4 regions of the Neorhizobium sp. 2083 genome follow, and region 4 is predicted to be linked to each of the others. Evidence: predicted binding sites of a transcription regulator. Region 4 holds the regulator's gene; each other region holds the start of a gene.
What was found. Region 4 encodes LexA, which represses DNA repair genes until DNA is damaged. Its sites were predicted from a motif close to TGTTCNNNNTGTGTTCNG; they were not measured.
Positions count from the first base shown of each region.

Region 1 (5,633 bases), on a different contig from region 4:
GTCGCCAATTCTTCGAGCGAGCCCGATCGCCATGATGCCCAGACATAGTCCTCACTCTCGGCAGCCGGAAAGTAGAATTCAGTGACGGTTGGCGGGTCTGCCAGCTCGCCGTCCGTGCCGGTGAAGAAGACGATGCCGATATGGGTGCCGACCGCACGATCAAGAGGAGGCGGGTCATTAGCGTGGACAGGATAACGTTTCCGCCGGCGTTCCCTTGCCCTCGCCTTGGAGGCCTCTTCTTCTTGTGTACCCTTGATAGCCTCGCGCCGAGCGCGGCGGGCTTCCGGTTCGCTCCGCTCAGCCGCCGCCTCGATTGCCGGCCAGCGCTGCCGAAGTTCGTCGATGGAGCGGTAGGGCACGGTCCAAAGGCGGCGATCGTCAACCCATCGGGCATAAGGGATTTCGCGGATTTCGTCGACGGTCGCGCGAGAATAGGGCGTTCGGATCTGAAATGCCGTGGGAGCTGCTTCGAGATAGCGGCTTTTGATCGGTTCGAAGGCGAAGGCATCCCTGCCCTTTTCGTCGGCGAAGGCGTCGGCCTGAGCTTCCATCTCGGCCAGCCAGCGGCTAATGCGCTTTTCAGCGGTGCGGCCCGGCACGAACCACGCGTTCAGCCTGTCGCTCCACCGGGCGCGCGGGAACGCCTTCCGAAACCGTGCGACTGTTATTCGGTCATGCGGCAGATCGGTCGTCGCACCCATGCGGGCGGAGGTGGGGGATTGGTCGCTTGTTTCTTCGTTCATCGGTCATGGTCCGGGCCAGTATCCTGCTCACGCTGCCCGCTTTGATTTTCCGAGGCGCCGGATTGCCTGCTCCAGCGGCCGCTCGCCATCGCAATAATCCTGCCAGGCCGAACTTTTGGCAAGCAGCGTCGGCACCGTGCGGAGCGTAAACCGTTTCGGATCCAGGTCGGACTTCACCTGGGTCCAGGTGAGCGGCATCGATACGGTGGCGCCGGGGCGGGCGCGTGGTGAGAGCGGCGCGACGGCGGTGGCCATGCGGTCGTTGCGGAGATAGTCGAGGAAGATCCTGCCGCCGCGAAGGCTCTTGGTCATTTTGATCAGGTAGAGGTCGGGATTGTCGCGCGCCATCTCAAGGCAAACATCATGCGCGAAGCCCTTGGCCTCCGCCCACGCGAGAGGCTTGCGCTTGTTGACGGCAAGCGGGGTCACGACATGCAGGCCCTTGCCGCCCGTCGTCTTGCAGAAGCTGACGAGGCCGAGCTCATCGAGCCGGTCGCGCATCTCGCGGGCGGCTGCCACCACGGTCGCAAACGGCACGTCGGGACCGGGATCGAGGTCGAAAACCAGACGGCCGGGCACCTCCGGCTTGCCGGGCTCACAATTCCAAGGATGCAGCTCGACACCGCCGATCTGAGCGATCGCCGCCAGCCCCTCGATCCTGTCGATCTGCAAATAGGGCTTCTTGTCGCCGAAGACTTTCACCAGCTCGAGAAGATTGGAGGTCCCGGGCATCGCATGGCGCTGGAAGAACTGTTCTCCGCCGATGCCGTCCGGTGCGCGGATGATCGAACATGGCCGGCCCTTGATATGCTCGATGAGCCAGGCGCCGACGGCTTCATGGTAGCGGGCGAGATCTTCCTTGGTAACAGGCTGGCCGTCGCCGGCGTCTGGCCAGAGCGGCTTGTCGGGGTTCGAGATGAGCACGCCCATCACCTCCGCCTTCGCGCCTTTGCGACGAACTGGCTTGTGTCTGGCGGCCGCGGCAGGTTCAGCCGTTCCCGTCTTGACAGGCGGCGCCGGTTTTTCGGCCTCGACCTCTTTCGCAGGCTTATCCTCACGCAGGCCTTTGAACGCTGCCTGGCGCACGAGGCCGTCGGCAGTCCACCCTTCGAATTCGATTTCGGCGACAAGCTCGGGCTTTACCCAGACAACTTCGGCCTGCTTCTTCGGCGCTCCGATACCGGTGAACGGCGATCTCGCTGTCTCCAGCGCCTTCAGTCTCGGCAGCAGCATGTCAACTTTCTTCGCGCCGTAGCCGGTTCCGACCCGACCGACATAGACGAAGTGATCACCGCGGTGGACGCCAACCACGAGAGACCGGAACTTGCCATTCGTCTTGGCATATCCGCCGATCACCACCTCATGGCCGGCCCGGCATTTGGACTTTGCCCAAGTGTCGGTGCGGCCGGATTGATAGGGCGCATCCATCTGCTTGGAGACGACGCCCTCGAGATGCAGCTTGCAGGCGGAGCGCAGCACGGCATCTCCGCCGGACTCGAAATGCTCGACATAGCGGATGCGAGGATCGTCACCGGCATCGTTGAGAAGTTTTTGCAGCCGCTCCTTTCTTTCGATCAGCCGCATCGACCGCAAATCCTCGCCGCCGTCGAACAGCAGGTCGAACGCGAAATAAACAAGATCGCCGGTCTTTTCTTCAGATAGAGCAGCCTGAAGTGCTGCGAAATCGGGCGCGCCATTCTCATCGAGCGCACAGATCTCGCCATCGACAATGCAATCGGGCAGTTCGGACGCCGCGTCCGCGATCTCGTGGTATTTCGCGGTCCAGTCGAGGCCCTTGCGCGTCTTCAGCGTTACTTGGCCATCGGCGACACGTATCTGGATCCGATAGCCGTCGAACTTGATCTCGTGCAGCCAATCGTCGCCGGCCGGTGGCCGATCGAGCCTGTCGCAAAGCTGCGGCTCAATGAAATCCGGCAGGTCGGCGGCGGCGGAGCTCGCGACATCTTTGCGGGTCTTCTTCTTGCGCTCGTTGGCGGCCAGGCCATGTTTGCTGTCCCAGACGGCGTCCGCCTCGATATCCGTATTCGCCATCATGAACGGCCGCGGCTTGCGCCCCTTGCCCTCGGCGATCTGCTCCATGCTGCGGCCGGAAGCGACCGAGGTCGCGTTTTCCTCGAGGATCACCGCACCATTTTCCTCGACCGAATGATCGTCATGATGCTTGATCAGCAGCCAATTCGTCCGCTTGCCGCCATCGCGGTCATTGCGCATTCGAACCAGGACGAAGCTGCCGTGCAGCCGCTTTCCCTCGAGCGTGAACTTGAAATCGCCCTTCTTCAGGGCCTCTTCGGGCGACTTGCGACCTTCCGGCTCCCAGTAGCCGCGGTCCCACAACATCACCGTGCCGCCGCCATATTGACCCTTGGGTATCGTGCCTTCGAAGTCACCGTAGTCGAGCGGGTGGTCCTCGACCTCGACCGCCAGTCGCTTGTCATGCGGATCGAGCGATGGTCCCTTAGTCACCGCCCAGCTCTTGAACACGCCATCAAGCTCGAGCCGGAGGTCATAATGGAGCCGCGTGGCGTCGTGCTTCTGGATCACGAACCGCCGGCGGTTCGATGGTTTGACGCCCGCTTCCCCGCTCGGTTCGCTGGTCTTCTTGAAATCACGCTTGGCGCGGTACTTCGAAAGATTGTCGGCCATGGAACTCATGATCTCCTGCCGACGCGCAACCTGCGCCGGCATCGTGCTGGTCAGTCTTGTGACACGCGCAGCGCACCGGCATTTCCGAGACTGCGCTGCACGGCGGCGACCTGGCTGGATGCGATATCCGCCGAGACCTCGATCTCGCCTTCGAGCGGCGCGTCACGACGGGCGCCATCGTCATGCGAGGCATCGCCGCCCGATGGCGCCGCGCCGGCAGTATTCCGGTCGCTAGCCGACTGGATGAAGATATCGGGCCGGGATATGCCGTGTTGCTGAACCAGATGCTCGACGGCAAGGTCGGCTGCTTCTCGCGTTTCGAACGTGGCTCTGATCGTCGTGGTGCTGTCGTCCGCCATTAGGCCAACTCCTGATGTTGATTTCCTTAGGGATGAGAACGCCGCCGGTGGCTGGTAGTTTCGGCCGCAGGGCCGAAACGCCATAGAAAAGGTTGATATCGCGCCGAAGCCTGCTATGTTCTTGCTTTGTTTCGGCGTGAATTTCTAAAGCCGATCCTATCTCGATCGCTGAAGCCGCCATGAACGACATGAGCTCGCCCCCTGTCCGAAAAATCATCCATGTCGATATGGATGCGTTCTACGCGTCGGTCGAGCAGCGCGACAATCCCGATTTGCGCGGCAAACCTCTTGCGGTCGGCTATGCGGCCGCGCGCGGCGTGGTGGCGGCGGCAAGCTACGAGGCGCGTGCGTTCGGCGTGCATTCGGCGATGCCGTCGGTGACGGCGAAGCGCAAATGCTCGGAGCTGATCTTCGTGCCGCCGCGCTTTGACGTCTATAAGGCGGTGTCGCAGCAAATCCGAGAGATTTTTGCCGAATATACGCCGCTGATCGAGCCGCTGTCGCTCGATGAGGCCTATCTCGATGTCACCGAAAACCTGAAGGGCATGGAGATAGCGACCGAGATCGCTCTGGAGATCCGCGCGAAGATCAAGCAGGTGACCGGCCTCAACGCCTCGGCCGGAATTTCCTACAACAAGTTCCTGGCGAAGATGGCGAGCGATCTCAACAAGCCCAACGGCCAGGCCGTCATCACGCCGAAGAACGGGCCGGCCTTCGTCGAGGGCCTTCCTATCAAGAAATTCCATGGTGTCGGCCCCGCTACCGCCGAGAAAATGCACCGGCTCGGGATCGAAACCGGCGGCGATCTCAAGCGGCAGACCCTCGAGCTCCTGGTCGAGCATTTCGGGAAGTCGGGGCCGTACTTTCACGGCATCGCCCGCGGCATTGACGAGCGCCAGGTCAAGCCGAACCGGGTGCGCAAATCCGTCGGTGCCGAAGATACCTTCTCACAGGACCTCCATGCCTATGACCAGGCCCGGCAAGGATTGCAGCCGCTGATCGAAAAGGTGTGGGGTTATTGCGAGGCCAATGGGATCGGCGCCAAGACGGTCACGCTCAAGGTCAAATATGCCGATTTCAATCAGATTACCCGCAGCAAGACTGTTCCCACTCCTCTGGCCGCGATCGCCGACCTGGAGGAGATCGTCGACCTGCTGCTGGCGCCGAACTTTCCGCCCCGAAAGGGCATTCGCCTGCTCGGCGTCTCGCTGTCGTCGCTCGAAAGGCGCTCCGCGGGAGCGGAACCGCAACTGCGGTTGGCGCTTTAGATCGCCAGCAGCGGCTGGGCAGGCTCGCCGGCGTGGCGTTTGACCCGGAAGGTGCCCGGCGGCAGCTGCCGCAGGATTTCCTCTTCGGGGACAAGTCCATCCAGCCAGGCCATGCGCTGGTCGCGTGTCAGCACCGCCATCTGCCGATCGTGAATAGGCGCGATGTCGGCATTCGCCTCGATGGTGAGGATGGCATAGGCCTCCGGCCAATTCTCAGCCGGCCGCCAGATCCCCGCGAAATAGAACCAGTCGCCGTTGGCGAGCGAAAAGCTGAAGCTCTTATGGCGAAACTCCGAGGCCGGGACCAGGCAGCGGTGGCTCGGAAATGCCCGCCCTTCCGATCGGACGACGTTGACAGCGCGCGGGCCGCCGTCGCGGGGTCGCAGCCCCCATGGCAGTTCCACCATCTCCACATCGCCGTCATGGCGTCTTATGATGACGCGGCGCTCGTCGAGCGGGGCGTCGGATTGGAAAATGGTCGCCTTCATAGCGACAGGAACGTACCAGGAACATATACATTAGACAAGATCGATGGATAATTCCATGCGGATGAATCAAAGCTGCCAATTTCAATGCGCCCAATTGAGACCGAGCTTCAG
Region 1 is NZ_JAVDTC010000007.1:207,156-212,788, forward strand. It holds gene J2X76_RS24915 (hypothetical protein) at 1-743, opposite strand, end outside; gene ligD (DNA ligase D) at 771-3,407, opposite strand; gene J2X76_RS24925 (hypothetical protein) at 3,458-3,766, opposite strand; gene dinB (DNA polymerase IV) at 3,946-5,034, shown strand; gene J2X76_RS24935 (SOS response-associated peptidase) at 5,031-5,522, opposite strand.
Region 1: the regulator LexA is predicted to act here: its motif matches at 3,883-3,900, upstream of dinB (DNA polymerase IV).

Region 2 (5,633 bases), on a different contig from region 4:
CTTCACCAGTTCGGCGACAGCGGCTTCGTAGCGGTCATCGAAAGCGCTGGCGTCGAAGCTGCCCTTCTTGGTGGCGATGATGTGTTCGGCGAGCTCGAGCAATTCGGCTTCGATCTTCAGGTCGGGCAGCTCTTCGAACGCCTTTTCCGACGAGCGCACCTCGTAGTCGTAGTTCAGCGTCGAAGCGATCAGTCCTTTCCCGTGCGCCCGGATGAGAACGGTGCGCAGCCGGCGGAAGAGCACCGTCCGGGCGATAGCCGCGACCCCTTGCTTCTTCATCCCGTCGCGGAGGAGCAGGAAGGCATCCGTGCCCATCTTGTCGGGGGCCAGGTAATAGGGCTTGTCGAAATAGGTGGTGTCGATCTGCGAACAGGGAATGAAGGCTTCGATCTTCAATGTCTTGTTGCTTTCGGGCACGGCCGCGACGACTTCCTCAGGCTCGAGCACGACGTATTGGCCGTTCTCGACTTCATAGCCTTTAACCTGGTCCTCGCGCTCAACCGGATCCCCGGTTTCGCTGTCGATGAACTCACGTTTGACCCGGTTTCCGGTCTTGCGATTGAGGGTGTTGAAGGCGATGCGCTCTGACGAGGAAGCCGCGGTGTAAAGGGCCACCGGACAAGAAACCTCCCCGAACTTGATATACCCCTTCCAATTGGCTCTTGGACCCGCCATGACACCGACACTCCGGACGCAACTCAAGCGGTTCAAGTGATTCGGCAGCGAATCGTTCCGAGTCGAAACGAATCATTTTTCAATGACTTAGCTCTATCAGGCTGCGCGTTGTGCGAGTCCTGCCTAGACTCATGATTCCATGCATCTTTTAGGGCCGGCGCGCGTTTTTTGGGTGGAACAACCCCAAAGGAGTCCTGCCATGAGCAAGCGTGAACTGCTCGATACCGGCACCGATAAACGCTACGTCCGCCGCGACAAGAAGGGCAGGTTCAAGGAAAGCGACGACGTTTCGCGGTCGCTCTCCACCGACGCGCGCCGCGACGCGAAGCACGAGGGCAAGCCTGGCCAAGGCGACAAGGGTGACCGCAAGCACTGATGTTGCAACGTGCCGCGACCCCGTCCGAACCTCAGACGCGGACCGCTTCCGCCGTCGCGTGTGAAAAAATTCCCAATTCGGGCATCGGATTGAATCCGTTCATGGAATCGTTCTAGCCCGATCCGCGCTCAACTTGAGCGCGTCCGGTGTGCATTGACTCGTTTTTTCTTTGAGAACAAATAAAGAACATATCGCGTTTCCTCAAGTCCAAAACGGGTGCCGTTAAGGAGATCATGACTACAGCCATCGCCACTTCGAATGCCGTCCTCGACGAGTTGCGCGAGAAAATCGCCAGCCTTGAAGGAGCGGGCTCGCGCCGGCGCAGCGTCCTGCCGTTCGGGGTTGGCGATGTCGATGCGCGGCTGCCGGGAGGCGGTTTGGCCTATGGCGCGCTGCACGAAGTCGCCGGCGGCGGTAACGGCGCGATCGACGGCGCGGCCGCGGCGCTCTTCATCGGCGGTATCGCAGCCCGGACCACCGGCAAGGTGGTCTGGTGTCTCACCCGCTTCGATCTGTTCTTTCCAGCGCTCGCCCAGGTCGGGCTTCATCCGGATCGCGTCATCTTCGTCGAATGCGACAGGCAAGAGACCGTGCTCGAAAGCTTCGAAGAGGCCTTGCGCTATGGCGGCCTCGGCGCCGTCGTCGCCGAACTGGTGCGCCTGCCGATGACGGCATCGCGCCGGCTGCAGCTTGCGGCGGAAAAGTCCGGCACATTGGGCCTGGTGATCCGCCGATGGCGGCGCCAGACGGAGGCCTCCGATTTCGGCATGCCAACGGCAGCTGTAACCCGCTGGCGGATCTCGGTGCTGCCGTCCGAGCCGCTTCCCGTCCCGGGCGTGGGTCGCGCGCGTTGGCTGGCCGAGCTCATGCGGGTCAGGTCAGGTGAGGGAGGAGAATTCATTATCGGAGCATGTGATGGCAAGGGTCGTATCTGTCTTTCTCCCGACGCTGCCGACCGACCGGATCAGGCGCGCCGATTCTTCGCTCAATCCTGACACGCCGCTGGTGGTGATCGCCAGGAGCGGGTCGAAGCGATGGGTGGCGGCGGCCGATCAGGCAGCTGCCAAACTGGGCTTGCGCGTCGGCATGCCGGCCGCCAAAGCGCAGGCGCTGGTCCAGGGATTGTCGATGATCGACGCCAATCCGGCGGCCGACCTCGCGACACTCGAACGGCTGACGCTTTGGGCCTTGTCGCAATATTCTCCTGTTGTTGCCATGGATGCTCCTGATGGTATCGTCATGGATACCGAAGGCGCCGATCATCTGCAGGGCGGCGAGGACCTGATGCTCTCCGGTCTCGTCAACCGCTTCCGCATCCGCGGTCTCGCCGCGCGCGCGGCGATCGCCGACACTTGGGGCGCTGCGCACGCGCTTGCCCGGTCAGCGGATCGCGAGACCGTCATCATCCCGCGCGGCGACACCGCCAAAGCGGTCAATATTTTGCCACTATCCTTACTGCGGCTGCCGGCCGAGATCGTCGGGAGCCTCCGAACCCTCGGCTTCGCCACCGTAGGTGATTTGGCAGTGACGCCGCGGGCGCCGCTGACGCTGCGTTTCGGGCCTGAGGTCGGCCGCCGCCTCGATCAGATGTTCGGCCGGCTCGCCGAGCCTATCGAGCCGATCCGGCCGGCTGATCTCGTCGAGGTCCAAAAAACTTTTGCCGAACCGATCGGGGCACCGGAGACCATCGAGAAATATGTGAGCCGTCTGGTGCGGCAGATCTGTCTGGAGCTGGAGAAGCGTGGACTCGGCGTGCGACGGGCCGATCTCATCGTCCACCGCGTCGACAACACGATCCAGTCGCTCCGGGCAGGCACCGCCAAGCCTGTCCGCGACATCCCCTGGCTGACGAAACTCTTCCGCGACCGGATCGAGAAGATCGAGCCGGGCTTCGGCATCGAGAAGCTGAGCCTCGCGGCAATTATCGCCGAACCGCTCGTTGAGTCGCCGTCGGCCTCTTCCCTGATCGAAGAGCAGATCACCGATGTCACGCCGCTGATCGACGTGCTGGGAAACCGCGGCGGCCAGCGCATTTTCCGCGTCGCGCCGGTGGCAAGCGACGTGCCTGAGCGCAGTGTCCGGCGGATCGCACCGACGGCTGACGAGGTCGGCGCCACCTGGCCGCTCCATTGGCCGCGGCCGTCGCGGCTCTTGCCACATCCCGAAGCGATTGAGGTGATTGCGCTCTTGCCCGATCATCCGCCGGTTTCCTTTACCTGGCGCGGCAAGCGGCGCCGGGTAAAACGCGCCGACGGCCCTGAGCGTATATTCGGGGAATGGTGGCAGCGCAGCTCCGAATGGGTTGCGGTCCGAGACTATTTCGTCGTCGAGGATGATGCCGGCGAGCGCTTCTGGATTTTCCGCTCCGGCGATGGCGTCGACGCCGACACCGGATCGCGCAAGTGGTTTCTGCATGGATTGTTTGCCTGATGCGCTACGCCGAGCTGCAGGTCACCACGCATTTCTCGTTCTTGAAGGGCGCAAGCTCGGCGGAGGAACTCTTTGCCACCGCCAAGCTCATGGGCATCGAGGCGCTCGGCATCGTCGACCGCAACAGCCTTGCCGGCATCGTTCGGGCGCTCGAAGCCTCGCGCGCCACCGGCTTGCGGCTCGTCATCGGTTGCCGTCTCGATCTACAGGACGGCATGTCGATCCTTGTCTATCCCACCGACCGCACCGCCTATTCGCGGCTGACGCGGCTTTTGACCTTGGGCAAGGGCCGCGGCGGCAAAGCCAACTGCATCCTGCATCTTGAGGATGTCAGGCTCTATGCCGAAGGCCTGATTGGCATCCTTGTGCCGGATATGCCGGACGACGCCTGCGCCGTACAACTGAGGAAGATGGCGGAGATTTTCGGCGATCGCGCCTACGTATCGCTCTGTCTGCGCCGGCGTCCCAACGATCAGCTGCGGCTGCACGAGCTGTCGAATCTGGCGGCGCAGCACCGGGTGAAGACGGTCGTCACCAATGACGTGCTGTTTCATGAACCCGGCCGGCGGCAGCTGCAGGATGTCGTCACCTGCATTCGTACCGGCACGACCATCGACGATGTCGGCTTCGAGCGAGAGCGACATGCCGATCGCTACCTGAAGCCGCCGGAGGAGATGGCGCGTCTGTTTCCCCGCTATCCGGAAGCGCTGGCACGCACGATGGAAATCGTCGCGTGCTGCAGCTTCAGTCTGGAGGAGCTCGTCTATCAATATCCCGAGGAAGCGCTGATCTCTGGCATGACGGCGCAACAATCGCTGGAGCACTACACCTGGGAAGGCGTGAAGACGCGTTATCCGGAGGGCCTGCCGGCGCATGTCGAGAAGACGATCCGCCATGAACTCGCTCTGATCGAGACAATGAAATACGCCCCCTATTTTTTGACGGTGTTCTCGATCGTCCGCTATGCCCGATCGCAGGGCATTCTCTGCCAGGGCAGGGGATCGGCGGCGAATTCCGCCGTCTGCTATGTGCTCGGCATCACCTCGATCGACCCGGATACCAATGATCTCCTCTTCGAGCGCTTCGTGAGCCAGGAGCGCGACGAGCCGCCCGACATCGACGTCGATTTCGAGCATGAGAGGCGGGAGGAGGTCATTCAGTGGATTTACAAGACCTACGGCCATGATAAGGCGGCCCTCTGCTCCACCGTGACCCGCTATCGCGCCAAGGGCGCCATTCGCGACGTCGGCAAGGCGCTCGGCCTGCCCGAGGATCTGATCAAGGCGCTTTCCTCCGGCATCTGGTCCTGGTCGGAAACCGTCGGAGAGAACCAAGTGCGTGCTCTCGGCCTCAATCCGAAGGATCGGCGTCTCGCCTTGACCCTTCGGCTTGCCCAGCAGCTGATGGGAGCGCCACGGCATCTCGGCCAGCACCCGGGTGGGTTCGTCCTCACCCATGACAGGCTCGATCATCTTGTGCCGATCGAACCGGCGGCGATGGCCGACCGCCAGGTGATCGAATGGGATAAGGATGACGTCGAGGCGCTCAAGATGATGAAGGTCGATGTCTTGGCCTTGGGCATGCTGACCTGCATGGCAAAGGCCTTTGCCTTTATCGCCGAGCACAAGCATCAGGATCTCGACCTCGCCACGATCCCGCAGGAAGACGCGGCGACCTATGCGATGATCTGCAAGGCCGACACGCTTGGCACCTTCCAGATCGAGAGCCGGGCGCAGATGTCGATGCTACCGCGGATGAAACCGGAGACCTTCTATGACCTCGTCATCCAGGTGGCGATCGTCCGCCCCGGACCGATCCAGGGCGACATGGTTCATCCGTATCTCCGCCGGCGCGAAGGCAAGGAGAAGGTCGAATACCCGACGCCCGAGCTGGAGGCGGTCTTGCACAGGACACTGGGCGTGCCTCTGTTCCAGGAGTCGGCGATGAAGATCGCGATGGTCTGTGCCGGTTTCACCGGCGGCGAAGCCGACCAGCTCCGCAAATCCATGGCGACTTTCAAGTTCACCGGCGGCGTCAGCCGGTTTGAGGACAAGCTCGTTTCCGGCATGATCCGCAACGGCTATTCACCAGAGTTTGCCAAGCGCACCTTCGGTCAATTGGAAGGCTTCGGTTCCTATGGTTTCCCCGAAAG
Region 2 is NZ_JAVDTC010000007.1:198,646-204,278, reverse strand. It holds gene J2X76_RS24895 (Ku protein) at 1-675, opposite strand, end outside; gene J2X76_RS24890 (hypothetical protein) at 875-1,051, shown strand; gene J2X76_RS24885 (ImuA family protein) at 1,285-2,046, shown strand; gene J2X76_RS24880 (DNA polymerase Y family protein) at 1,967-3,481, shown strand; gene J2X76_RS24875 (error-prone DNA polymerase) at 3,481-5,633, shown strand, end outside.
Region 2: the regulator LexA is predicted to act here: its motif matches at 1,223-1,240, upstream of J2X76_RS24885 (ImuA family protein).

Region 3 (5,633 bases), on a different contig from region 4:
GTGGCGGCTTTGCCTCGAAGCGAGCGGGCTGCGGCCCTTTGCCGCGGTCATTGCGGTCGGGGCGCGGGCCGCCTTCGTGACGCTCGCCGCGGTTCGGGCGATCGCCCCCGCGGTTGTTATTGTTGTTGTCCGGCCGGCGGTTGTTGTCGCGGTTGGGCTTGCCGCCGTCCCTGCGCTCGCCGCCGCCATTGCGTTCGCCACCGCGCTCGCCGTTCGGACGCGCATCGCGGCGCTGGCCGCCATCGCGACGGTCGTCGCGGCGCCCCTGGGCCGGCTGGCCTGCTTCGCCGCCGGCATTGTTGCGCGGGCCGCCATGGCCACGGCGATCGCCGTGCTGCGCACGTCCGCCACGCTGGTTGTTTTCACGGCCACCGCCCGGACGCCAGAGCAGTACCGGCTTCGGCTCCCCAGCCTCGGCAGCTTTTGCCTCGTCGCCCGGTTCGCCGGCCGCTGCCGGAGCCTCTTCGGAAGCAACCGCCTCGGTTGCCGAAGCTTCGGCCGGAGCTGCCTCCGTCGCGGTCGTAGCCGGAGCGGCTTCTGCGGCTTCTACCGCAACCTCGGCAGGGGCGGTTTCCGCCGCAGCCTCGGCCGGAGCCTCGGTTGCATCTGCGTCATCGGTTTCGGAGGCTTCCGGCGTTTCGACCGCCGGAACCGGTGCGGCAGCCGCCGCAGCGCCCGCCGAACTTGCATCCTGGCCTGCCAGGAACGCCTGCGCCTCTTCCGCCTTCACGGCATCGGCACGGTATCCGAGACCTTTCAGGATTTCTTCCATGTCGTCCGGCGTCGCGCCCAGAATGGAGAGCATGGCGGTCGTGGCCGTGAAGCGGCGCCCGTCATAGGCCCCTTCCGGACGCGGCGTCGCGCCGGGCTTCCACTGCAGCAGCGGACGGATGAGATCCGCAAGGCGCTCCAGGATATCGATACGCACGGCGCGCTTGCCGAGGAAACGGAAGCCCGCAAGCTTGTAGAACATCCGCTCGAAAGCCGGATCGGCAACAACCGAGGTGCGTCCGGCAGCAAGCGCCGGGATCAGATCCCCGTAGCCGGGCTTGTCGAGACCGTCGTTCCTCAGCGCCCAGAGAAGCGTGATGAGTTCGGCCGGTGCCGGCTTCAGGAGCATCGGCATGAAGACGTGGTAGGCGCCGAAACGGATGCCGTAGCGGCGCATCGAGGCGCGCGCATCCTGATCGAGCGACTTCACATCGTCGGTGACATCCCGCCTGAACAGCACGCCGAGGTTCTCGACGAGCTGGAAGGCCAGCCCCTTGGCAAGTCCCTGAAGGTCTTCGGCGCGCGACAGGTCGTCGAGCGGCTTCAGCACGGTGGCGATATGATGATTGACGAAGCGCTCGATGCGGGCAAGCACATGCTCGCGGGCGTTGCCGGTCAGCTGCTCGTCGGCAAGCAGGATGACGCGCGGACGCATGACATGGTCGCTCGCCGAAAGGCGGGCAATGGGCTCGCCGAGCCAGCGCACGAAACCATCGGAGCCGACCGCAAGGTCGCTGTTGCCCGATGCGTAAAGCCGTGCCGCCCGCGCCTCGAATTCGAGCGCCAGCGCTTTCTGGGCGGCACCCTGCACCGCCTTGGCGTCGGGCCCCTCGGTTCCCGAAACGGGCGTGAACCGGAAACCGGCCAATTGCCCGACGTGATGTCCTTCCACAAAGACATCGCCATTCACACTGATTTCAGCTTCCAGCATCGCATTCTCTCTCAGGCGCTTCATGAGCACAGATGTCCTGCGATCAACAAAGCGTTTCGTCAACCTTTCATGTAGCGCGTCCGATAACCTATCCTCTATTTCCCGTGTCTTTTCTTGCCAGTGTGTCGGATCGGCAAGCCAACCAGGGCGATTAGAGACGTAGGTCCAGGTCCGGATCTGCGCTATGCGGGCCGACAGTGTGTCGATTTCACCATCGGTGCGGTCGGCGCGGCGGACCTGTTCCGCCATGAATTCCTCGTTCACCGTCCCGAAGCGCACAAGATCGGAGAAAAGAGTCGAAATAAGGTCCGCGTGCTGCGCCGGCGCAATACGCCGGTAATCCGGCAGCGCACAGGCTTCCCACAGTTTCTCGACCCGCTGCGGCGTCGTCGCGATATCCTTAATTTCGGGATAACGTGAAAGATAATCAAAGGCTTGGCTGTCGGTCGCGGGAAGCGCGCGCGTCAAGCCCGCAAGGGCGGGCGCAGCGTCCAGGCTTTCCCTCAGAGCCCGGAGCGACGAAAAATCGAGCTGCTTCGACCGCCACTGCAGCACTTTGACCTGATCGAACTGGTGGCTTTCGATTCGCTCGACCAATTCGTCTTCGAAAGGCGCGACCTGTCCGGTCACGCCAAATGTACCGTCCCGCACATGCCGCCCGGCACGGCCCGCGATCTGCGCCAGTTCAGCCGGGTTGAGGTTGCGGAACTGATAGCCGTCGAACTTCCGGTCCTGCGCGAAGGCCACGTGATCGACATCGAGATTGAGCCCCATGCCGATCGCATCCGTCGCGACGAGATATTCGACATCGCCGGACTGGTAGAGGCCGACCTGCGCATTGCGGGTGCGCGGGCTGAGCGCACCGAGGACCACCGCGGCGCCGCCGCGCTGGCGGCGAATGAGCTCGGCGATCGCATAGACCTCGTCGGCCGAAAACGCCACGATCGCGGAACGCTGCGGCAGGCGGGTGATCTTCTTCTGGCCGGCATAGAACAGCTGCGAGAGGCGCGGCCGCTCGACGACGGTTATTCCCGGCAACAGCCTTTCAAGGATCGGCCGCATGGTTGCGGCGCCCAGCAGCAGCGTTTCGTCGCGGCCGCGCAGATGCAGGATGCGGTCGGTGAAGATGTGGCCGCGTTCGAGATCGCCGGCGAGCTGCACCTCATCGATCGCCACGAACGCGGCTTTCGTCTCGCGCGGCATCGCTTCCACGGTGCAGACGGAAAAGCGGGCATTCGGCGGGGTGATCTTTTCCTCGCCGGTGATGAGCGCGACCTGGGAGGCCCCGACCTTTTCGACAAGACGCGTATAGACCTCACGCGCCAGCAGCCGAAGCGGCAGGCCGATCACACCGGTGCCATGCGCCACCATTCGCTCGATGGCATAGTGGGTCTTGCCGGTATTGGTGGGTCCGAGCACGGCGGTGACGCCGCGCCCGCTGAGCATCATGGGCTGGAAATTCAATGCCTGGTTCCGCGCGTCACATAAGGCCTGGGTCCCGCGTTGTCGCCCGAAACTCCAAGCCTCGCAACACATGGCGATCTCGGCTGGCAAACGCAAGCCTGAAGAATGGTTTTGCTGCCGAAGAATATCGCCTGAGGGCCGCGAAGGAGGAGAAGGCGATTCGAATTTTACCGGTGAAGGAACAGACGCGAACGAATCGGAGACGAATCGCAGACTCCGGCGGATTCAGCTTTTGTTCACCGCTATATATTGATGCGACTCCGGATTTCTACACGACATCCTGAATCTGTGCCTGATTTGAGTGCGCACAACCTGGAGATTCATCCAAGAGCTGCACGTTCATGAAGAATCGAAAGAGTCAATCCGTTGATATGGTTAATGTTTCGTCAACCGATTCAGGCAGTTGACGCACCATTCGAACCCGGAATTAAGATTCGGGCCAAAGGCGGAACGAATCGCTGACGAATCACAGACATCCGCGTTTTCGCGTTTTGTTTCCCACAAGATATGGTAGGTCTCCGCGGGACCCAGCCGCAAGAAAATGGCCGCGGAAAGCGGCCTCGGAAGCAAATCGTTCAGGTGCCATTAACGTTGGCTAACGCACTTTAACCACACGTGAGAGCACACGCTTGCAAGGCGATGGAACAAAAATCGCGGCGCTACGTTTCCTCGCCAAATCCATATCGGATTGTTCAGCGGAGTAGAAAATCATGCTCGGAACCGTGTTGCTCGTCATCCTCATTCTGCTACTCATTGGCGCTTTGCCGAATTGGGGCTATAGCCGAGGCTGGGGCTATGGTCCGTCGGGCGGATTGGGCCTGGTTGTCCTTATCATCATTATCCTGCTGCTGATGGGCAGGATTTAAAAGCGGCGCAGCCGTGTGTACCAAAGGGAAGGGAAAATAACATGATGAAGAAGATTCTGATTGCAGCCTGCATGATCGGCACGCTCGCATCCTGTACCGCAACCGAACGGGGTACCGCCATCGGTGCCGGCTCGGGTGCCATTATCGGTGGCGCCGTGACCAATAGCTGGGGCGGCGCGGCAGTCGGCGCAGTTGCCGGCGGCCTTGTCGGCGCTGCAATCGGCCATTCCAGCGAACGCCGCGGCTATTGCATCTATCGCGACCGTTACGGCCGCCGCTATGAGGCCCGTTGCCGCTAAGCGCGCAGAGTTATCCAATCCCTCAGGACCGGCGCCCGAGCAATCGGCGCCGGTTTTGTTTTGGCTGGAAGAAGGCCGCCATTAACCTTTGGCCAAAGCCGGAACGAATCGCCGACGAATCGGCGACATCGCCGGTTTCCCGCTTTGTTCACCGCCATATATCGTGTAAAAACAATTTGTTAACCATATGAACGGGTCGTTTCAGCGCATCAGCATGCGCCGAAAACCATCCAAAGGTTAACGCCGGGAATCAGCTCGCGAAGAACTGGCCGCCATTCGCCGACAGCGTCGAACCGGTGATGAAGCCGGCGTCATCCGATGCCAGGAACACGACGCAGCGGGCAATCTCTTCCGGCTCGCCGAGGCGTCCGACCGGGATCAGCGGAATGATCCGCTCGTTCAGCACCTTTTCCGGCACCGCGCGCACCATTTCGGTGGCGATGTAACCCGGGCAGATGGCGTTGACGGTGATGTTCTTGGCAGCGCCTTCCTGCGCCAGCGCCTTGGTGAAGCCGAGATCGCCGGCCTTGGCCGCCGAATAGTTCACCTGACCCATCTGGCCCTTCTGGCCGTTGATGGAGGAAATGTTGATGATCCGGCCGAAACTGCGGTCGCGCATGCCGGTCCAGACCGGATGCGTCATGTTGAAGAGGCCGGTGAGGTTGGTACCGATCACCTCGTTCCACTGTTCGGGCGTCATCTTGTGGAACATGCCGTCACGGGTGATGCCGGCATTGTTGACGAGCACCTCGATGGGGCCGAGTTCCGCCTCAACCTTGGCGACGCCGTCGACGCAGGCCTGATAGCTGGAGACATCCCATTTGAAGACCGGAATGCCGGTCTCGTCATGGAAAGCCTTCGCCTTTTCCTCATTGCCCGCGAAATTTGCGGCGACACGATAACCTGCCGCCTTCAACGCGATGGAGATGGCTGCTCCGATCCCACGCGTTCCCCCCGAAACCAATGCAACCCTGCTCATGCGATTTTCCCCTCTTCGCTCGGATCCGATCCTTCTGTGTGACCGAATACTTACCCAGTTTGACATGCTTTTAGCGGGGAGATAGTCCCGCCGCGAAGTTTTGCAACGTCGGCGGGATTATCCACATCCTTCTAAAATATCACATGGCTTCGAGGCACATGGCAATGCCCATGCCGCCGCCGATGCACAGCGTCGCAAGACCCTTCTTGGCGCTGCGGCGCTTCATCTCGAAGACGAGCGTGTTGAGGATGCGGGCGCCCGATGCGCCGATCGGATGGCCGATGGCGATCGCGCCTCCGTTGACGTTGACGATCGACGAATCG
Region 3 is NZ_JAVDTC010000006.1:152,723-158,355, reverse strand. It holds gene J2X76_RS22530 (helicase-related protein) at 1-3,151, opposite strand, end outside; gene J2X76_RS22525 (DUF3309 family protein) at 3,877-4,032, shown strand; gene J2X76_RS22520 (YMGG-like glycine zipper-containing protein) at 4,074-4,331, shown strand; gene J2X76_RS22515 (beta-ketoacyl-ACP reductase) at 4,582-5,310, opposite strand; gene J2X76_RS22510 (acetyl-CoA C-acetyltransferase) at 5,450-5,633, opposite strand, start outside.
Region 3: the regulator LexA is predicted to act here: its motif matches at 3,229-3,246, upstream of J2X76_RS22530 (helicase-related protein).

Region 4 (5,633 bases):
AGGACCTTTCGCCGCTCGGGCGACCGCCTCGCTCGGCTGCTGCGCCGCCTGCCGGTCATGCTGCAGGAGGAGACGGACTATGGACATGGCTTCCTCTTTCTGCCCGTGCTCGTCGGGGCGGGGGCCACCTGCTGGTTCGTGCTGCCGGAGACCCCGGCTTTCTGGCCATTTTTCCTGCTTTTTTGCGTCTGCACCCTGGGCGCTATCGTGTTGCGGCATCGGCCCGGCCCGAAGCGTCTATTGCCGCTTGGTCTCGCTCTTTTCCTGGGCGGGATGATGCTGGCGCAATTCGAGACCTGGCGTCGGGCTACCGTCATCCTGGACGGGCCGGTGACGACCGAGCTTGCAGGGGTCGTCGAGCGCAGGGAGATCGACAGCCAGGGGCGCTGGCGTTATATGGTCCGCATCGAGCGCACCGCCAATCCGCAGATCAGGCGTCCGCCGGAACGGGTATCGCTGCTGGCAAGGGCCCGTCATGAACCGGCGCAGATCGGCGACACGATCACCGGCCGCGCGCGCATCTCGCCGCCATCCGGGCCGGCTCTGCCCGCCCTCAACGACTTCGCTTTCTCTTCCTATTTCGATGGCATCGGCGGAGTCGGATTTTTCTATGCGGCGCCGAAAAAACAGGCCGCGTTACTCTCGGCCGGGAACTGGATCGCGGACATCGAAAGCCGGCTTTTCGATCTGCGCAGCACGATCGCCACCCGTATTCGCGCGACTGTGCCCGGCGATCCGGGCGCCTTTGCCGCTGCAATCGTGACCGACGAACGCAGGGCGATTTCCAAAGAGACGACGGAAGCGCTGCGGCTCTCTGGGCTTGCCCATATCGTCGCCATTTCAGGGCTCAACATGGCGCTCGCCGCCGGCATTTTCTTCGTTGGCGTCCGCACCGTGCTTTCGGTCTTCACGGGATTCGCGCAGACGTATCCGGTCAAGAAATTCGCCGCCTTCGGCGCCCTGATGATGGTGACCGCCTACTATCTGATCTCCGGTTTCGGCGTTTCGGCCGAACGGGCCTATATCATGATGGCGATCATGCTGGTCGCCGTCCTCTTCGACCGGCCATCGATCAGCCTGCGCAATGTCGCCCTGTCCGCGCTCGTCATCATCGCCATGTCGCCCTCGGAAATATTGGGCCCAAGCTTCCAGATGTCGTTTGCCGCCACCGTCGCCCTGGTCGCCGGCTTCGCCCTCTGGAAACTTCGGGCCGAAGGCCGCGATCCGGAGCCTCTGCCGTTTCGTCACCCTGTGGTGAAGCCTGCGCTGGCATCCTGGAATTTCGTGGCCGGCATTTTCGCGACATCGCTGATCGGCGGCATCTCGACGGCGCTTTTCTCGGTCGAGCATTTTCACCGCATCGCCACCTACGGCCTTGCCGCCAACCTTGCCGCCATGCCGATCATTTCCTTCGTGGTCATGCCGGCCGGGCTCGCCGGCATGCTACTGATGCCTTTCGGCCTCGACGCTCCCTTCATGAAGCTCATGGGCCTTGGTCTGGAAGCGGTGATCGCGATCGCCAGACATGTGGCGGCCTGGGGGGGCGATGTCGGCATCGGCCGCCAGCATCCCTGGTTTCTGACGGTCTCGACGGTGGGATTCCTGCTGCTGACGCTTTTGAGAACGAGGTTGAGAGTGATCGGCCTGCCGCTGATGATCGCTTCCCTGCTGCTCTCGTGGCACGAGCGATCGGCGCCCCTGCCGGATATGCTGGTCTCGGAGGACGGAACGCTGGTGGCGCTTCTGAACGGGGAGACGGTTGCCACCAACCGCACGCGCCCGCCCGACTTCATCTACGATCAATGGAAGAGGGCGCTTCTTATTGGCGATCCGGCAAAGCCGGAAATGTCCCGCTCCAAGGACAAGCCGCCGGACGACAAGTCCACCAGGGCAAAAAACGACGACAAGTCCAACGGCGCAAAAAACAAGGAGCGCCGCGAACTGACCACGCAGCAGATCGAAGCGGCGAAGTCGCGGATGAAACAAGCGCCTCCCGGCCGCTTCACCTGCGAATCCAAGGCCTGGTGCGCTGCAAGCACCGGCGAGGGGATTGTCATTGCCGTCGAAGACGGCCGATATGCCGGGGCCGCCTGCGACGTCGCCAGTCTCGTCATTGCCCCGAGTGCCCGCTTCGACCGATGCCGGTCCGGAGCGCTGATGATCAATGGCAGCACGCTCCGAAAAACCGGCGCGCTGGAGATTTCCCTCAACGGCGCTACCGACTATCGGCGCTGGCAGGTTCGGGCGGCCATGGCGGGCGAGGACCGTCCCTGGAGCAGGCACCGCCACTATGATTGGCGAAGCCAGCGTTTCGACCGGTCCCTGCCGGAGCCAGTCAGGCAGCTGATCAGTGATACCGGCGGATGAGGCCGACGAGCTTGCCCTGGATCTTCACCCGGTCCGGCCCGAAAATGCGGGTCTCATAGGCGGGATTGGCGGCTTCCAGCGCGATCGAGGCGCCGCGGCGGCGAAAACGCTTCAGCGTCGCTTCCTCGTCGTCGACCAGCGCGACGATGATGTCGCCGGGATTGGCGGTATTGCCGTTGCGGATGATCACCGTGTCGCCGTCGAGAATGCCGGCCTCGATCATCGAATCGCCCTTGACCTCAAGCGCATAATGTTCGCCGGAGCCGAGCATCTCGGCCGGCACCGCGATATCATGGGTGTTGTTCTGGATCGCCGAGATTGGCACGCCGGCGGCGATGCGGCCCATGACCGGAACGGTCGTGGCGTTCGACACATCGTCGTTGGCGACAGGTTTCGGAGGGGCGGCGACCGGCTGCGGCTTGCCAAGGCTGCCTTCGATGACGCTCGGCGAGAAGCCGCGTCGCGGCTGCATGCTCGGCGAATAGGCTTCCGGCAGTTTGATGACCTCGAGTGCGCGCGCCCGGTTGGGCAGGCGGCGGATGAAGCCGCGTTCCTCGAGCGCCGTGATCAGCCGGTGGATGCCGGACTTGGAAGCAAGGTCCAGAGCATCCTTCATTTCGTCGAATGACGGCGGGACGCCGGATTCCTTCATGCGTTCGTGAATGAACAGAAGCAATTCCTGTTGTTTGCGCGTGAGCATCTTTTGGCACCCTGAGAGTCGGAAACAAATCCAGAACGGACACTATATGTTCCATATGTGTTCTGCAAGTCCCTAAATTTCTGTGAAGTATGATGATTTTTTCTTCATAGATGCGTGCCAGATATCTGGTCTCACACCACTTGCGCGGCGCGAGCCTGCTGCCAAAGTAGCTTTGCGATTCCAATTCTGGGGGCCCTCGCGTGAACGCAAGACCGATCGATCATCTCGTGCTGCCGGTGGCGGAACTTACCGCTGCGCGCTCCCGGCTCACGGAGCTTGGTTTTACAGTTGCGCCGGACGCTTTTCATCCTTTCGGCACGGCCAATGCTTGCGTGTTCTTCTCCGATGGGACCTACCTGGAGCCGCTGGCGCTTGCCAACCGGCGCCATGCGGGTGTCGCGGCAAAGCGCGGCAATGTCTTCACGGCCCGCGATCTCGCTTTCCGCAATGCCCGCAACCGGCAGGGTTTTTCCGCGCTCGTGGTCGCCACCCGCGACGCGATGGCCGATCATGCGCGTTTCAAGATGCGCGGCATTTCGGCAGGCGAGGTGCTGGAGTTTTCGCGCGGCATGACGCTGCCTGACGGTTCGGAAACGGAAGCGAGCTTTCGGCTGGCGTTTGCCGGCGATGACCGTGCACCCGATTTCCTGCTGTTTTCCTGCCAGCGCATCAATCCGCTGCCCGCCAATCGCGGCGAACTGGAGCGGCACGCCAATACGGTCACGGGCCTCAGCGAAATCATCCTGTCGGCCTCGGTGCCGTCCGATTTCGCCCCGCTTGTCGAACAGGTGCTGCTGACGAAGGCAGCGCCGGAGGCGGCACCGCTCGAGCTTGCCGCGGCCAATGCCCGCATCCGCATCCTTGATGATCAGGAACTCCAGGCGGAATTTGCGCTTCCGTCTATGCCCGGCGCCGAAGGGCTGCGCGGCCGGGCGATCATCTTCAAGACGGCCGATCTTGCCGTGACAGAGATCACCCTTGCTGCTAATGACGTCGCATTCGTCCGCCGGGAGGGCCGCGTTCTCGTCTCGGCGGCACCCGGCCAGGGTGTTTTGTTCGGCTTCGAGGAATAGGTTCATGGACGTTACCGCAAATCCCAGCGTCTCCGTCGGCGAAGGAGACGGCAAGGTGGTTTTCGCGCAGGACGCAAAACTGTCGCTGATCGCCGGCGCCTGCGAGATGGAAAGCCGCGATCATGCCTTCATGGTCGCCGGCACCCTCAAGGAGCTTTGCAACAAGCTCGGCATGGGGCTCGTCTACAAGACCTCCTTCGACAAGGCGAACCGCTCGTCACTGTCGAGCAAGCGCGGCCTCGGCCTGGAAAAGGGCCTGGAAGTCTTCGCCGACCTCAAGAAGGAACTCGGCATTCCGGTGCTGACCGATATCCATTCGGAAGAGCAATGCGCTCTGGTTGCCGAAGTCGTCGATGTCCTGCAGATCCCGGCCTTCCTGTCCCGCCAGACGGACCTCCTTGTCGCCGCCGCCAGGACCGGTCGAGTCATCAACGTCAAAAAGGGCCAGTTTCTGGCGCCCTGGGACATGAAGAATGTTCTCGGCAAGCTGAACCAGAGCGGAAATCCGAACATCCTGCTCTGCGAGCGCGGTGCCTCCTTCGGTTACAACACGCTCGTCTCCGACATGCGCTCGCTACCGATCATGGCGGCCATGGGCGCGCCGGTCATCTTCGATGCCACCCATTCCGTGCAGCAGCCTGGCGGCCAGGGCACGACCTCGGGCGGCGAGCGCCAGTTCGTCGAGACGCTGGCCCGTGCGGCAGTCGCGGTCGGCGTCGCCGGGGTTTTCATCGAGACCCACCAGGATCCCGACAACGCTCCCTGCGACGGCCCCAACATGGTTTATCTGAAGGACATGCCGCGGCTTCTTGAAAAGCTGCTCGCGCTCGACGCCGTCGCCAAGGCCGCCTGAGCCCGACCGAAAAGGCGGGAAAACCGCCTCGATTGTAATTTTCGTGTCATTGATTATGAGACATTTTCAGTGACCTCATGACGCCTGAAACCGACGTCCAAACCCAGGGAGAGACCCTTGACCGCCATCACCGATATCATCGCCCGCGAAATCCTCGACAGCCGCGGCAATCCGACCGTCGAGGTGGATGTCTATCTGGAAGACGGCACGATGGGCCGCGCGGCCGTTCCGTCGGGCGCCTCCACCGGCGCGCACGAAGCCGTCGAGCTGCGTGACGGCGGCAAGCGTTATCACGGCAAGGGCGTCGAAAAGGCGGTCGAAGCGGTCAATACCGAGATCTTCGACGCGATCGGTGGCTTCGACGCCGAAAGCCAGATCCATATCGACAAGACGATGATCGCCCTCGACGGCACGCCGAACAAGTCGCGTCTCGGCGCCAATGCCATCCTCGGCGTCTCGCTCGCCGTCGCCAAGGCCGCGGCCGAAACCTCCGGCCTGCCGCTCTACCGTTATGTTGGCGGCCCGAACGCCCATGTTCTGCCGGTTCCGATGATGAACATCATCAACGGGGGCGCCCATGCCGACAACCCGATCGATTTCCAGGAATTTATGATCATGCCGGTCGGCGCCGAAACGCTGA
Region 4 is NZ_JAVDTC010000005.1:274,268-279,900, reverse strand. It holds gene J2X76_RS20620 (ComEC/Rec2 family competence protein) at 1-2,367, shown strand, start outside; gene lexA (transcriptional repressor LexA) at 2,348-3,067, opposite strand; gene J2X76_RS20610 (VOC family protein) at 3,268-4,140, shown strand; gene kdsA (3-deoxy-8-phosphooctulonate synthase) at 4,145-4,993, shown strand; gene eno (phosphopyruvate hydratase) at 5,111-5,633, shown strand, end outside.